2 regions of the Fictibacillus sp. 7GRE50 genome follow, and region 1 is predicted to be linked to the other one. Evidence: riboswitches for the same ligand, from Rfam matches in the RefSeq annotation. Region 1 holds a riboswitch; the other holds the start of a gene.
The links. Region 1 has a riboswitch for cyclic di-GMP ahead of IHV12_RS05175 (hypothetical protein). Riboswitches for the same ligand answer to the same signal wherever they lie in the genome.

Region 1 (4,353 bases):
GCATGGTTGGAATGACGATTGTAAACCAGGTTTTGCTCCATAAAGCGATTCCAATAAAGATGGAGATAGCAAGGAGTGCGGCGATAATGTTTCCTGTTGCTCCAAGCTTTATGACGACCGGAGTCTTATAGGCATCGTTTGCAAACATAAGACCTAAAAAGAACAAAATCGGTAAGATTCCTAAGGTCAATGTGGTGATGATGGTCTTTGTTTTAGAAAGCTTAGTGCTCGCTAAGAACTTGAACATTCTTAAATAGAAAAGCACGAGTATGATACAAACCGCTGGATAACCAACCACTTGAAGCAATGTATACTGCACGCCTCCTCTTATCGAATCACCAAGCAAAACATAGGCGAAAACACCGAGAACGATGATCGGCAAGTAAGAGAGCCATTTGAAATCAAAAGACATTTCTTCTGAAAGCTGCTCCATATAAGCTTTTGGTGAATGGCCGATGATGTGAGATACTGATTTTCCGCGCTTTTCTGCTTCGATCAGGTGATCTTCCAACTCTTCTACGATCTCTTTCACCTCTTCCTCTTTTTTTCCACTCGAAAACAAGTAAAGGCTTAGGTTATCTAAAAAATCCTGACTTTCAGCTGTTAACGTATGTTTGGGCGCATTCATTTTCCGCTTCCTCTCTTTTGTAAAATTTGATCGACCGAATGACTAAGTTGATTCCATCTTTTAATAAATGCTTGAAGTTCTTCCTCGCCCTTTGAGGTAAGTGAATAATACTTCCGCCTTGGCCCCGCCGTTGATTTTTTTAGCGTCGTCGTAACAAGTTCTTCTTTTTGCATTCGTATTAATAGTGGATAGATCGTTCCCTCACTCGTCTGTTGAAATCCGTATGTCTCAAGCTTTTCAGCTAACTCATAGCCATAGACTTCTCCTTCGTTGATGATGGCTAAAAGGCAGCCGTCGAGAATTCCTTTTAACATTTGAGTGTTCGACATGTGCTACACCTCATTTCACTATCTTGTATTACAAGAGTTATAGATAAAAAAAGAATGTCTTGCATAACAAGATATACCATTAGTATATGCGGCACTAACTTGTAATGCAAGGCATTTGTGTTAATTTGTTCCAAAAATTATTTTTTCTTATTCATGAGCTCCACCACGTGAGGTTTGGGCTCCCAACAATTGAACTGATAGTCTGGTTTCGTCTCATACCCTAAACGCACGCAGTGATAGCGCATCCCTTGATTCGTTTTTTCAGGTTTAAAATTTATACAAGTCGCGCAGCAATGGTATTTATTTTTGTACATGGAAGCCGTCCTCCTCTATCTGTCAGTAAAATAACTTTTTATAATCGCCATATACTCTCTAACGTGAGCTTGTGGGACAGAAGAAATTCTCAACGGTGAGCCAAGTCCCTCTGCCTCAATGCCAACACGCTTTGCGATCATCTTTGTTCGGAAAAGATGGAAGGCACTCGTTACAATAAGCAGTTGGTCGTTCGGTTGTATCATTTCCTTTGTATATAATAAGTTTTCGTATGTACTCGTAGCTTTTTCCTCAATCTGAATGGTGTCCGCTTCAATTCCATTCTCAACGAGATAATTTTTCATGATAGATCCTTCGCTCGTCGTTTTACCAAATCCAAGACCACCGCTTACGATGAAGATAACATTTGGATGTTCCTTTGCGTACGCGAGAGCTTGATCTAGCCGACCTTTTAGGACAGCACCTGGTCGATTGTTCTTCGTTCCGCCACCAAGTACGAGGATCGAATCTATCTTGGAGGAAACCTTCTCAGGATCAGTGTTGGCAGATGTAAGAATAAGAGTTTCTAGCGTTGCTGCAAATAGAATGGTTGTAATTAGGACGGTCAGCGTCGTTTTTTTGTACGTTTTAAATAGTTTCATAGCTGTGTTGTAACGGAAGAAAAGGATGAAGAAAAATGCACCTAACAAGAAGAAAACCGCAAGACCCATATCCATGTTGGTCGTTTGAAGCAGCATGGCCGTTGCGTATACAGCAAAGAGGATCCCAAGTGTTAGAAATAGTTTTTTCATAGTGTTGTCTCCGTTCATAGATTTTCTATATTCTAGGATATCAGAAAAAGGAAAAGAGCGGAGAATGAAGATTCCGCTCTTTTAATAAGTTATTATTTTTTATTTATATCAGACTCTTGAATTTCTTTTTGAATGGCTGAAGAAATGTCCGCTTTCTTTTGCTCGGAAGAACGTGTCGCATCCGTGCTCATGTTCTCGGTCTTTTTATTTACTGCTTCGTTCTTTCTTTTCGTTATTTCTGCGAGTTCTTGTTTATAATGCGTTTCTAGTTCTTTTTTCTTGTCTTGAATGATCTTTTCTTTGTTAGAATCCAAATCCTTCTTGGCATCCGCAACAATTCCTTTTATCGCTACATTCACATTCTTAAGCAAGTCATTCTTCTCTTTGTTTAACTCACTCTCGATCTCAGATTGGTATGTATATTCCATAATCTTATTATATAAGTCGTTTGCAAGATTTGGATTTGCTGCATACGCAGATGTAGTACCTACACCAAGTGCAATCGTAGTCGCTAAAACTATCTTCGGCCATTTCTTAGTTGTCTTTTTCTTCGTACTGAATTTTTCTTTGCGTGAAATTTCCATAATAAATACCCCTTCCTTTATCTAGAGAACAAATAAAGAAAGCGGTCGGTTGCGCTACTAGCTTCAGTTATTCCAAGCGCCCACATACAGAATAACCTTCACAGCTCCACACTTATCTAATTATATTCTGATATAAAATTACCACCAGCCACATTCTCTGTAAATGGGTATTTAGTAAGATATTACTATAAATTGTTTTTTTAGTATTTTATTGTAGAAAAGAAGATGGTGCTGAAGGTGAGAAATGAAAGAAGACAATGTCCACCGAGTGTGGACATTGTCTTCTAGAATGTATTTGTCTGGGGTCTGACCCCCTTTGTGAAACTTCCCACAATGTAGGCAATCAAGGAAAGTACGATTGGCAGCACTACTGTGTGCATGCCCCAAAGATTTGGATAGTTAAGATGTAGGAACATATAGGATCCTACCCCTACGATCAGAGAGGCAATCGCTCCGTTCGCATTTCCTCTTTTCCAATATAACCCCAATACGATTGGCCATATGAAGGCAGCTTCTAGTCCTCCGAAGGCAAACAGATTCAGCCAGATCAACAAGTCAGGCGGGTTAATCGCCATTGCGAATACGCTCAGTCCAACAACCGCTGTTATCCCAAAGCTCAATTTTTTTACAAATTGCTCTTCAGCATCTGGTTTGATGTAATTAATATACACGTCCTTAATAATTGCAGAACTTACGAGTAAGAGCACTGAGTCCACCGTTGACATGACTGCAGCTAAAGGCGCTGCCAACACGATACCGGCTAACCACCCTGGCAATACTTCGAGTGCTAAAAGCGGCATCACTTTATCCGGCACTTCAATTCCCGGTAGCACGACTCTTCCGAATACACCAGCTAGATGCATACCTAGCATGATGAACCCCACAACAAACGTTCCGATGATCATCGCCCGATGCATCGCTTTTGCATTTCTGTAGCTCATCGCTCTCACCGATATTTGCGGCAATCCTACGACTCCAACACCAACCAAGATCCAAAACGATGATACATAGAGAGGAGTAAGCGATTGATCAGAACCATAAGGCGAAATAAGATTCGGGTTCTCCGCTCGCAACTCGCTCATGATGTTCTCGATACCCCCACCTGCGATAATCGTACCGGCCAATATGATGACGGTTCCGATTACCATGACGACACCTTGTATTGCATCTGTGATTACAACCGCACGAAAGCCGCCGGCAATCACATACACGAGGACAGAGCCAGAGAAGATGAAAAGCGCTGTCGTATAGGAAACTCCGGTAAACGATTCGATCAACCGTCCCCCGCCTACCCATTGAGCGGCCATTGCAGAAAATAGGAAGACCACAATGCTTATTGCAGATAAAATAACGACCCACTTGCTTTCATATCGTGCTTTTAGAAAATCTATCAGTGTAACTGCGTTAATCTTTCGTGCAACGATAGCAAACTTTTTACCAAGCACAGCAAGGGTGAAGTATCCTGTCACAAGCTGCGCCATAGCAAGTAGCACCCAACCAAGTCCTAATTGATAGGCTGCACCAGGTCCACCGATAAAACTCGACGCACTTCCGTATGTCGCTACCATCGTCATCGCAAGAACAAATCCACCAAGTTCTCTGCCTGCTAAGAAGTAATCTTGTAAAAATGACGATCCGTTTCTAATGTGCCGAGATGTATAAATCCCTACAAAGAACACTGAGATCAAAAAGATTACTAAAGGAAGAATCACATCCCAATTCATCGGACATCTCCCTCCTCATTCTCC
Region 2 (4,353 bases), on a different contig from region 1:
TTCTGAATCTACATACTTCCCAATCAGTGCCTCATCCAAGGAGCTCGAAATGACACTCAGATCTGATAATTTATCCTGAAGCACTTTTTTATTATTTTCTTTTTGACCGAGAGAAAGCAGTGTTTCAGCATTCCACGAAAGATCTTCTGCACTAACACAATATCGTTTAAGTTCTGTAGTCATCAACTCAAGTAATTCGTAAAAACCACTTTGTTCAGAGGCTTTTCGAAAGATTTTAAGATCTTCTTTTTTATGCTCGACGATTTTCCGAAGCATCATTCTTATTCCAGTAGATGTGATGTGCATTCTTGTCAAACCACCGGTCTCACCAAGAATACGCCAAGCAAGCCTTGAAAAACTAAAGACTTGCGCACGCATCATTCCGGATAATTCTGGCGTTGATGCAAGCTTATACTCCGATTGAAAGGTCATCTGATCTGGTACAAGATAGATGATCGGATTTCCTGAAGGACGTTCTGTAAGTTCTCTTTGGATCTCCTTAAATACAGAGTGGGACTTTCCGCTGCCGGATCGTCCCAAAATAAATTGCAAACTCATTATGTTCATCCCCTGTTCCGCACTTGAATTCTAACTTCATTATCTCATAATCTACTATGACATCAAAGGCTACGACCTTTAAAAAGAAGCACATCCTCCTGGTAGTTATAGGATAGTTACGTAAACGAATAATATTTGTAAAAGGCAGATACCATCATTTCGGGTAGACGAGAGTGCACCAAGGAACGAAAAACATAAAAAAGGAAAACCGCTATATTGATAGCTGATTTTCCTCCATTGTGACCGTATCCAATTTTAACGTATTTCTTCCTGCCGCCTTTGCCTCGTATAGCAGCACATCAGCTCTATGAATCATTTGCGAAGGCTTCTCACCTTCTACATAACTCGCAATGCCATAACTAAGTGTAACAGGTAACTCATTATCACCTGATATATATGGAAAGGTTTCTAAATGCTTATTGATCGTTTCAATCGTATTTTTCACTTCTGTTCTGCATGTAGTATGGAGAATCCAGGCGAACTCTTCTCCACCGTAACGATAAGCTTCTCCTTCTTTTAAAGAAATGAAACGTTTAAACGTTGCACCTACAAGCTTGAGCACCTCATCACCAATTAAATGGCCGTGCTGATCGTTAAACATTTTAAACCGATCAATATCACATAATACAAGTGTAAAAGGTTTATTCTGTTTTGTTTTTTCCAATACGTCCTCTTGAAATTTCCGATGATTCAGCAAACCTGTTAAATAGTCTTGTTCAGATTGAAGCTGATACATATTCTTCTCGAAATAATATTGTCTTTCTTTTGAGGCAATCACACCGCCGTAAAAAGCGATCAACCATAAGAAGATGCTCTTCATTAAAAATTCAAAGGAAGAGAGCGTGTTCATATACCCACTATCTCTTATAAAAAAGTAACAGAGAATGGTAAAACTCACTGTTCCTACTATAAAAGCGCCCTTTAACCTCCAATACAGAGCAGCATGGATAACGATTAGGTAACCAACAGCAACAAACGCACTATCAGCTCCACCAGTAAGCTGCATCAACCATGCATAAGCAAGACAATCAAAAACAATTCCACCTCTTGTAAAAACACGGTAGTACAGTGACGTCTCTGGCAATCGGTGTAATACAATTTGTGTGGATGTCATATATATAATGCCGATTATAAAAAGGATCGGAAAAGTTTCCGTTTCATAATTCAAAACGCTTGATATAGGTTGATAATAAAAAACAGGTATGCAAAGAATTAAAAAGAACCACCGTAACAAAGATGATATGGTTTCAGAACGGTGTTCCGTAATCGTAAATGAATCTTTCATGCATTCAACTTCCTTTACGTTATACGATCTGCGAAAAACATAGCAGAAAGGCCCATTATTTTACATGATCAAATCAGTGATTTATTCTCACTTCTAGCTCTTTTGTTCGTGTACATACGCTCATCAGCAAGCTGCAGGTAATAGTCTATGTTTTCACATGCATCTGCAAGTAATTCTATTGCACCATATGCCAATGAGATGGATTCATTCCAAACGATAAGCTGACTTTCTAGTTTTTCAGTTAAGATGTATGCTTCATCTTCAGTAATTCCTGGTAAGAGAAAAACAAATTCATCTCCACCGAATCTAAATCCAGAGAACAATTTTAGTCGCTTTGAAAGTTCTGCGATCTGCTGAAGTATCTCGTCACCCGCGTGATGCCCTAGCTCGTCATTGATTAATTTAAAGTTATTGATATCAAACATGACAAGTGTAAGAGGAAGCTTAAGTCTATTTGCCTTTTCTAGCTCCTTTTCTAAACAATCATAAAAGTAGCGACGATTATACAGATTTGTTAATGGATCACGAATGCTAATCTCCTTAAGATCTTTAAACTGTTGAGAAGAGAAACCGCTTAGAAACCCTGTAACAGCATGGTGAGAAATCCGGTTCCAGCGATCTAACATAAATAGTTGTATAACTAACGGCTCGTTGGACGTTGCTTTTTTCACTTCAAATAAAACGGATTCACTAATACTCGTTGTAAAACACGCAAGTGCTTGATGAGGAATTCGTTGATGCCTTAAAAAATGAATACCTGATCGAAACGCTTTCTGCTCTCCTTGTTTTAAAAAGGATTTGAATCGTTCTTCTTCTAAAAACACTGCATGCACAATCCCGCGTAAAAATTTCTCTAGTATCTTCTCGTATTGCTCAACAAAACCGTTTAGAAACGTATGAAAGTCTTCATTTTTTCTTAGATGTTCTTTGTGTGTATGTATCATGGCTGGAATAGACTTCATAAATTCTGGTAACAAGTTTTTTTTGAGTGCGCGTAAGTCTAGTTGGAAGTTTTCCATTCTACAACCCCTCAAATCCCTCAAAAATTACATACAAAAAGCCATCACCTAATAAAGGGAATGGCTTCAATTTATGTTTTAGATACTTTTAACCTCTATGAACACATTATTCCTGCAGAGAAACTACAAAATATGAGAATAAAGCTTCATAGAAACGCTTGTGTCTAAACACGAGTCCGTTTCCCTTTGGCAACCGGCTGCCATTGCATGTTCACCATACTTTAGGCCCATAGCTTTGCGTCCCAGCTTTTCAACTGGTTTGCCCTTAATAACAAAGGTTTTTATTGATTTATAGTTATTATATCCTACTAAGGTAATTTGTGCCAATGATTTTAATAGTTCTTTAATCCTATTATTTTAGGCTTTGTTTTTTGGATATTTTTAACTTTCTATAGTACCTATACCCAATCCTTACTCCATTCAAAACAATATAAGGAATCTTTATTGGAAAGTAATACAGCGTTTTCTTGTAAAATGTAAAATAAGCTTTCCTTAAATCTTTCCATTTCCTGCAAGTTTCGTATCGGCTAAAATCAGATACGTCTACAATAATTCCTCTATTATTGGATATCATGACATTTTTTCCATGTACATCGTTAGGAAACAATCCTTTGTCTTTTGCATGCCTCACTGCTTCATCGATGTCATAAATCACATTTTCAGGAATTTTTACACCTTTATGCACACAGTCGTACAGAGTCATTCCTTCAATACGTTTTAAGATTAAAAAACGTTGTTCGGAATAATAACAAACAGAAAATCCAGGGTGTGTTCCTAGTCGATCATAAACCTTTTTTTCCTCTAATAATCCATGCTCATCCCTGCCGTAAATCTTAACTACATATGCTGGATGATCAGGATGTGAAAACACAGCTGCATAGTTCCCACAGCCCAGCATCTGCCAAGGGTGTGGTGTATTCACCGGACATACCGGATCAAATGGGCTGCGGCTTTCAATCATTATTTCTCTGTTCAATTGTCTAGCTAGCTGGATAAAGTGTTCCATAAGGTTCCTCAATTCAAATTCTAATCCTATTATCATCATCTTATGTTTCTGCAATACGTTCATTGTATACAGATGTTATCGAAAATGAAACTGGCATGCTTTATCCATTATTCTACGGTCACTTGTAGATAAGAAAGCATAAGTGTTTCTGCTTTGTTTTTTAGATGAATGTTTGGAAACCTCATAATTTCACGATAACCCCTAATAAAGATTTCATATTCTGTAATATCTTCCTCACGGCGTGCATCCATAACTTTAATTCTTCTTTTTCTCAATTCAATTCGTACATCAAATAGATCTTTGCTGATTTGATTCATAATTTGTTCTACTAATGCAACGTATGGCTGTCTCAATTTAAATGGAGAGCCGCAAATAATCTGCAGATCGCGATTAAACACTGTAAGTAAAATCGGATACATCACAAATTTTTCAATAAGCGAACGCTCTTCTTCGCTTCCATATTGCACGACAATCCCCCCAATCTC

Region 2: another riboswitch for cyclic di-GMP. It lies ahead of IHV12_RS14825 (GGDEF domain-containing protein); the one in region 1 lies ahead of IHV12_RS05175 (hypothetical protein).

Annotation. Positions count from the first base shown of each region.
Region 1 covers NZ_JACZDW010000001.1:1,063,723-1,068,075, forward strand. The annotation lists gene IHV12_RS05160 (HAAS domain-containing protein) at 1-628, opposite strand, end outside; gene IHV12_RS05165 (PadR family transcriptional regulator) at 625-957, opposite strand; gene IHV12_RS05170 (YdcF family protein) at 1,287-2,021, opposite strand; gene IHV12_RS05175 (hypothetical protein) at 2,114-2,605, opposite strand; cyclic di-GMP riboswitch class II at 2,640-2,722, opposite strand; gene panF (sodium/pantothenate symporter) at 2,890-4,329, opposite strand; gene IHV12_RS05185 (YhdT family protein) at 4,326-4,353, opposite strand, start outside.
Region 2 covers NZ_JACZDW010000003.1:716,521-720,873, forward strand. The annotation lists gene addB (helicase-exonuclease AddAB subunit AddB) at 1-558, opposite strand, end outside; gene IHV12_RS14820 (GGDEF domain-containing protein) at 770-1,843, opposite strand; gene IHV12_RS14825 (GGDEF domain-containing protein) at 1,912-2,862, opposite strand; cyclic di-GMP riboswitch class I at 3,048-3,136, opposite strand; gene IHV12_RS14830 (serine/threonine protein kinase) at 3,215-3,868, opposite strand; gene IHV12_RS14835 (hypothetical protein) at 3,976-4,335, opposite strand; gene IHV12_RS14840 (hypothetical protein) at 4,352-4,353, opposite strand, start outside.